2 regions of the Comamonas sp. FG99 genome follow, and region 1 is predicted to be linked to the other one. Evidence: riboswitches for the same ligand, from Rfam matches in the RefSeq annotation. Region 1 holds a riboswitch; the other holds the start of a gene.
The links. A riboswitch is a leader RNA that binds a small molecule or an ion and turns the genes downstream of it on or off. The one in region 1 is predicted to bind glycine.

Region 2: another riboswitch for glycine. It lies ahead of ACODRX_RS03015 (D-amino acid dehydrogenase); the one in region 1 lies ahead of gcvT (glycine cleavage system aminomethyltransferase GcvT).

Annotation. Positions count from the first base shown of each region.
Region 1 covers NZ_JBMDII010000048.1:9,189-12,512, forward strand. The annotation lists gene gcvH (glycine cleavage system protein GcvH) at 8-382, opposite strand; gene gcvT (glycine cleavage system aminomethyltransferase GcvT) at 453-1,580, opposite strand; glycine riboswitch at 1,646-1,748, opposite strand; glycine riboswitch at 1,761-1,850, opposite strand; gene fes (enterochelin esterase) at 1,873-3,324, opposite strand, start outside.
Region 2 covers NZ_JBMDII010000003.1:58,632-61,955, reverse strand. The annotation lists gene ACODRX_RS03020 (BUD32 family EKC/KEOPS complex subunit) at 1-126, shown strand, start outside; gene ACODRX_RS03015 (D-amino acid dehydrogenase) at 169-1,407, opposite strand; glycine riboswitch at 1,580-1,681, opposite strand; gene ACODRX_RS03010 (Bug family tripartite tricarboxylate transporter substrate binding protein) at 1,801-2,781, shown strand; gene ACODRX_RS03005 (cytochrome P450/oxidoreductase) at 2,784-3,324, shown strand, end outside.

The DNA.
Region 1 (3,324 bases):
ACAACGCTTAACTTGCTTGGGCGAACTCGTTGTAGGCGGTTTCGTCGAGCAGGCCGTCAAGCTGGCCGGCATCGGCCAGCTTGACCTTGAAGAACCAGCCGGCGCCCAGCGGGTCGCTGTTGGCCAGCGAAGGGTCGGCGCGCAGGGCTTCGTTGACTTCGACGATCTCGCCGGAGACGGGCATGTACACGTCGGCGGCGGCCTTCACCGATTCGACCACGCCGGCCACGTCGCCCTGGCCGAAGCTCGCGCCCACCTCGGGCAGGTCGACGAAGACCACGTCACCGAGCGCGTCCTGCGCATGCACGGTGATGCCGACCACGGCCGCGCTGGCATCGGCGGCGTTGATCCATTCGTGTTCTTTGGAGAATTTGACAGTCATGTGGGCTCCGGGAGCTAGAGAGGGAAAGAAAGGGTTGGCCGCCAGCAGGCATGCCGGCGGCTGCGTGATGTTATCCGCGGAAGTAGTTGGGCGGTATGAAGGGCATGGGCGCCACTTCCATCGGCACGCGCTTGCCGCGCACGATGGCGTCGAGCTTTTGGCCCACCGTGGCCAGCGCCGCGTCCACATAGGCCATGGCAATGGGCCGATCCACCGAGGGGCCGAGCAGACCGCTGGTGACCACGCCGACGGTCCTGCCGCCGGCATCCTGCAGCTCCACCTGCTCGCGCACCGGAATGCGCTCCAGCGCCACCAGGCCCACGCGCTTGCGCGCAAGCAGGGCGGGATTGTCGATCTGCGCCAGCACCTTGTCGGCGCCGGGAAAGCCCCCGGCGCGCGCGCCGCCGCTGCGGCGCACCTTCTGGATGGCCCAGTTCAGCGCGGCCTCGGGCGGCGTGGTGGTGGTGTCCAGGTCGCTGCCGTACAGGCACAGGCCGGCTTCCAGCCGCAGCGAGTTGCGCGCGCCCAGGCCGATGGGCTTGACCTCGGGCTGGGCCAGCAGCTTGCGCGCCAGCGCCTCGGCCTGCTCGCCGGGCACCGAGATCTCGAAGCCATCCTCGCCGGTGTAGCCGCTGCGGGTGATGAAGCAGGGAATGCCGTCGACATCGAATGTTCCACCGGTCATGAACACCAGCTTCTCGGCGCCCGGCGCCAGGCGCGACAGCGCCTGGACCGCCAGCGGGCCCTGCAGCGCCAGCAGGCCGTGCCCGGGCATGGGGAGCACCTGGCAGCGGCCGCCGATGCGTGCCTGGATATGGGCGATGTCGGTCGCCTTGCAGGCACCGTTGACGATCACGAAGAGCGAATCCTCGCCCTGGTTGAAGAACATCAGGTCGTCGAGGATGCCGCCTTCGTCGTTCAGCAGCAGGCCGTAGCGCTGCTTGCCCACCGGCAGGTCGATCACGTCCACCGGCATCAGCGATTCGAAGGCCGCGGCGGCATCCGGGCCCACCAGGCGCAGCTGGCCCATGTGCGACACATCGAACAGGCCGGCGCTGGCGCGGGTGTGCTTGTGCTCGGCGATCAGCCCCTCGGGGTACTGCACCGGCATGGAGTAGCCGGCGAAAGGCACCATGCGGGCGCCCAGCTCCAGGTGCAGGGCGTTGAGCGGCGTGGTTTGGAGGGCGGAAGCGGTCATGGGCAACTCGGAGTGGCTGTGGGCAAATCAATGGCGCATGCCGCGCACCGATGGCGCTGCATGCGGTTTGCCCCGCTGTCCGCTTTACCTGAGAGATTCACCCCGTAACCGGGGCTTGCTCCTTCGGTGGATGCGGCGTGCGCCGCACCTCTCTCCAGCAAGGTGACGCCTTGGCGAGCAAGGCGTTTGCCAGTCCTTTTGCCTGAGCGTTCAGTGGGTACCTGCGCCTTCGGCGGCCTGTATTGCAAGGCTCTCTCCTGACCGGGTGGATTGTAGCGGAAGCGCCGGGGGCTCAGTCGCTCAATCCGTCGCAAACCGGCAAGCCTTGCGCAAAGCGCTCGGGGTTGAGCAGCGCCACCAGGCCGCAGCCCAGCGCGCCCTGCCAGTGCAGGTAGTCATGGCCGGTGGCGTGCTCGCGCTGGGTCAGCGCGTAGCCCTTGGCGCGCAGCACGTCGCCGAGATGGCGATTGGTTTCCAGGATGCCGTCCTGCCCCGCGCGCGCCGCTTCGTAGCGGCCGGCATCGAGGTACAGGCGCAGCTCGCGCCGGGGCTCCTGGGCATAGCGGCGCATCATCCAGCCCGGCCGCTCGCCGGGCGGCGCCCACCAGAACGAGCCCGACAGGCTCAGCACCCGGCCGAACCACTGCGGCAGCATGAGGCCCGCATGGGCCGAAGCCAGGCCGCCGTAGCTCGAGCCGGCGACCACCGTGGCCGCGGGCGCCTGCGCCAGGCCCTGGGCGCGTACCCAGGGCATCAGCTCCTCGTCGAGAAAACGAGTGAAGCGCGGGTTGGGCGGCAGCTCGGCGGCGCGCGCTGCGGGGCTGGGGTTGGCCAGCAGCACCACGGCGGTGGGCGGGATCAGCCCGTCGGCCAGCAGGTTGTCCACGATGCGCGGCGTGGGCACGTCCTGCCGGTAGGCATGGGCGTCGAACAGCACCAGCAGCGCCTGCGGCCTGGCATGCGCCGGGCGGTAGAGCCAGACCGCGCGCTCGTTGCCGAGGATGCGGCTGGGCAGCAGGTGCTGCGTCAGCTGGCCCTGGGGCACGCCGGAGCGGGCGGCGATCCAGGGCTGGCGCGGGGCCTGCGGCAGTTCCAGCACCGAATGGCCCTGGAAGGCGTCGAGCCCCGCGTCGGCCTGCGCCGGGAATACATGCGGGTTCAGCGGATCGCGCTGCGCGGTGGCCAGGATCATGCGGCGCTGCTCCTGCGGCGTGCCTTGCACGCGCGGCACGTCGGGCGCGAGCCGGTAGGACAGGCGGGCGCTGGACGGCATGCGAAAACTCGCCCACCAGACGTCGCTGGCATCCAGGCGCTGCAGCGGATCGTGCTCGCCCGAAGGGCTGCCGAACAGCCGCACGCTCTGGGTCTGCGCGCCGCCGCGCCACAGGAAGGTGACCAGCGATTCGCGCTCGGACAGCGGCTCGACCAGCGGCGTGCCCTGCCGTTCGCGCTCCTGCCAGAAGGCCTCGGTATTGCCGCCAGCCGCCAGGGATTGCGCCAGCGCCTGCAGGCGCTGGCTTTCGGGGCGGGGCGCTTGCGCGGCCGAGCCGGTTGCCGGCGCCAGTGTGCGGCGCAGCTGCAGCGTGTAGGGGGCGCCCTGCGATCCGGCCCGCAGCTGCAACTGCTGCCCAGCCTGCGCCTGCCAGCTAAAGTCTTGCAGGCCGTGCTCGGCATCGGCCAGCCGGCGCAGGTGGCGGCCCTCGGCATCGAGCAGATCCAGCACCGCGCCGGGGCCGTTGACATC
Region 2 (3,324 bases), on a different contig from region 1:
GCCAGCGCGCGCGCGGCGCTCGACACCACCGTACGCCGGATGCGCTGGGTAGGCCGCCTGCCCGACAGCCGCCGCCTGGGCCGCGACACGCAGCGCCTGCGTGCGGTGTACGATTTGGTGCAGTGAGGGCAAGGCACGGCGCGGTATGCCGCGCCATGCCTTCGCCTGCTACACCGCTGCAGCCGGCCCCATCGCCTGCTGCGCAATATCCCCGAGCATGCTGGCGGTCACCGCCGACAAGGTCCAGCCCAGATGGCCGTGGCCTGTGTTGTAGAAGACACCGGGCTTGCTGCCGCGCCCGATGCGCGGCAGCATGTCGGGCATCATCGGGCGCAGGCCGGCCCATGGCACGACGCTGCGGGTGCTGACACCGGGAAAGCAGGCCTGCACCCACTCGACCAGGGGCCGGATCCGGTCGGCCCGGATATCCCGGTTGTAGCCATTGAATTCCGCGGTGCCCGCCACCCGAAAGCGCTCTTCGCCCAGGCGGCTGGTGACCAGCTTGGTCTCGTCGTCCAGCAGGCTCACCACCGGCGCCGCGGCGCGGCTGGCTTCATCGAGCAGGTTGACGGTGATGGAATAGCCCTTGACCGGATAGATATTGACGCGGTCCCCCAGCTGGGCTGCCAGCATGCGGCTGGCGGTGCCGGCGCAGACCACGATGCCGTCGAAGCTGGAGGTGGACGTGCCCTGCGCATCGCTCGCGGTCACGCGGGCCTGCCGGCCATCGGCCGCCACGGACAGCACCTGCTGGCCGTACAGGCAGCGCACCCCGTGGCGCACGCAGGCGGCAGCCAGCCCGCTGGTGAATTTGTGGATGTCGCCGGTCGAGTCGCTCTCGGTGAAGTAGCCGCCATAGAAGGCGCCGGACAGGGTCGGCTCGATGTCCCGGATCTCCTGCGGCGTCAGTGCGCGCCGCTCCAGCCCACCCTGGGCCAGCAGCTTCGAGACCATGCCCGCATGCTCGAAGCCGGCCTTGTTGCGGTAGATATGGAGGATGCCTTTCTGCTTCAGGTCGAAGTCGATGCCCTCTTGCGCGGCCCAGGCAAAAAGGTGCTCGCGGGCCGCAATGGCCAGCCTGGCGGTTTCAACGGTGTTCCTCTGGTAGTGCGGGATCGCCGCGAGGAATTCGAAGAACCACGAGAGCTTGTGCCAGCTTGGCTTGGGGTTGACCAGCAGCGGCGCATCGCTCTTGAGCATCCACTTGAGGCCCTTCAGAATGGTGGACCAATGGGTCCACACCTCGGCATTCGAGGCCGAGAGCTGCCCGCCGTTGGCAAACGAGGTTTCCATGGCGGCGTAGCGCTGCTTTTCGAACAAGGTGACGGCAAACCCGCGCTGGGCCAGCGCGTAGGCCGTGGTCACGCCAGTGATTCCGCCACCGATGACGGCGATGGTTTTCTTCATGATGGATCAGGTCCCGGATGTGTCAAAGGTGGAGCCCGGGCACACCATGTGCACCGGACGCCCCCTCTGTTCTGGACCTGAGAGATTCACGCAGCATCGCCGGGGCGATGATCGCTTGCTCCTTCGGTATGCCCGGCGGACAACGGCGCCGGACATTCTTCAGAGTGCATGGACGGTGATGCCGATCCTTTTGCCTGAGAGTTTCCGGGGCGGTTGCTCCTTCGGCGCTGTATGCGGCACGCGGGCACGCAACAGTCTCTCTCGGCATCACCAGGCTGACAGCCTTGGGGGCAAATATAGGGAAATCCCCTGATATTGGATATACGGGTTTTCTCTGCCATTGCGCCATGCATGGCGCCACAATGGCTTAGAACCTGTTCACGGAGACTTTCGATGAAAAAACGCGCTTTCGCCGCCAGCCTGCTGGCGCTGTCCGCCCTGGCCGGCATGTCCACCGGCGCCTGGGCCGACGATGCCTACCCCTCCAAGCCGATCCGCTGGCTAGTGCCCTATGCGGCGGGCGGCGGCTCGGACTTCCTGGCCCGCACCATCGGGCAGGCGCTGTCGGCCCACATCAAGCAGCCGGTGGTGGTGGACAACAAGCCCGGCGGCAACACCGCGATCGCCGCCTCCGAAACCGCGCGCGCCGCGGCCGACGGCTACACCGTGCTCTCGGCCGACAACGGCACGCTGATCTACAACCCGGTGTTGTACAAGACGCTGAGCTACAACCCCTCCAAGGATCTGGCGCCGGTCACGCTGATGGGACGCTTTCCGATGATCCTGGTGGTCAATCCGAACGCCGGCTTTGCCGATGCCCGCGATTTCATCGCCAAGGCCAAGGCCAGCAAGCAGGGGCTGAACTACGCTTCGGCCGGCGCGGGCAGCCCGCACCACCTGGCGATGGAGCTGCTGAAGGTGGAGGCCGGCCTGTCGCTGGTGCATGCGCCCTACCGCGGCGCGGCGCCTGCGCTGGGCGACGTGGCCGGCGGCCAGGTTCCGGCGATGATGGTGGACCTGGCCGCGGGCGCGGGGTTCATCAAGGGCGGCAAGGTCAAGCCGCTGGCCGTGGCCAATGCCACGCGCCTGCCGCAGCTGCCCGAGGTGCCGACCTTCGCCGAGCTGGGCCTGCCCAAGGTCGATGCGGCGGCGCTGGTCGGCATGGTGGCGCCGGCCAAGACGCCGTCCCCGGTGATCGCCACCCTGAACAAGCAGGTGGTGGCCGCGATCAACGAGCCCGCGGTCAAGCAAAAGCTCATCGACTTCGGCGTGGAGCCGGTGGGCAACACGCCCGAGCAGTTCCAGGCCCTGATCAACAGCGAGAGCACGCGCTGGCAGAAGCTGATCAAGGACCTGCACATCACGCTGGAGTGAACATGGCATCCGCCCGCTGCCCCATCGACCACAGCCAGCTCACCCGGCCCTCGGGCCGCAGCGGCCCCACCGGTTGCCCGGTGAGCCTGGGCGCCGCCGCCTTCGACCCCTTCAGCGACGGCTACCAGCAGGACCCGCCCGAGTATGTGCGCTGGGCGCGCGAGCAGGAGCCTGTGTTCTACAGCCCGCAGCTGGGCTACTGGGTGGTCACACGCTTCGACGACATCAAGGCCATCTTCCGCGACAACCTCACCTACAGCCCGTCGATCGCGCTGGAGAAGATCACGCCCACGGGCGATGCGGCCAATGCGGTGCTGGCCTCCTACGGCTTCGCGCTCAACCGCACCCTGGTCAACGAGGACGAGCCGGCCCACATGCCGCGCCGCCGCGCGCTGATGGAGCCGTTCACGCCCGAGCAGCTGGCGCACCACGAGCCCATGGTGCGCCGGCTGGCGCGCGAATACGTGGACCGCTTCATAGCCGACGGCCGCGCCGACCTGGTGGACCAGATGCTGTGGGAAGTGCCGCTCACCGTGGCCATGC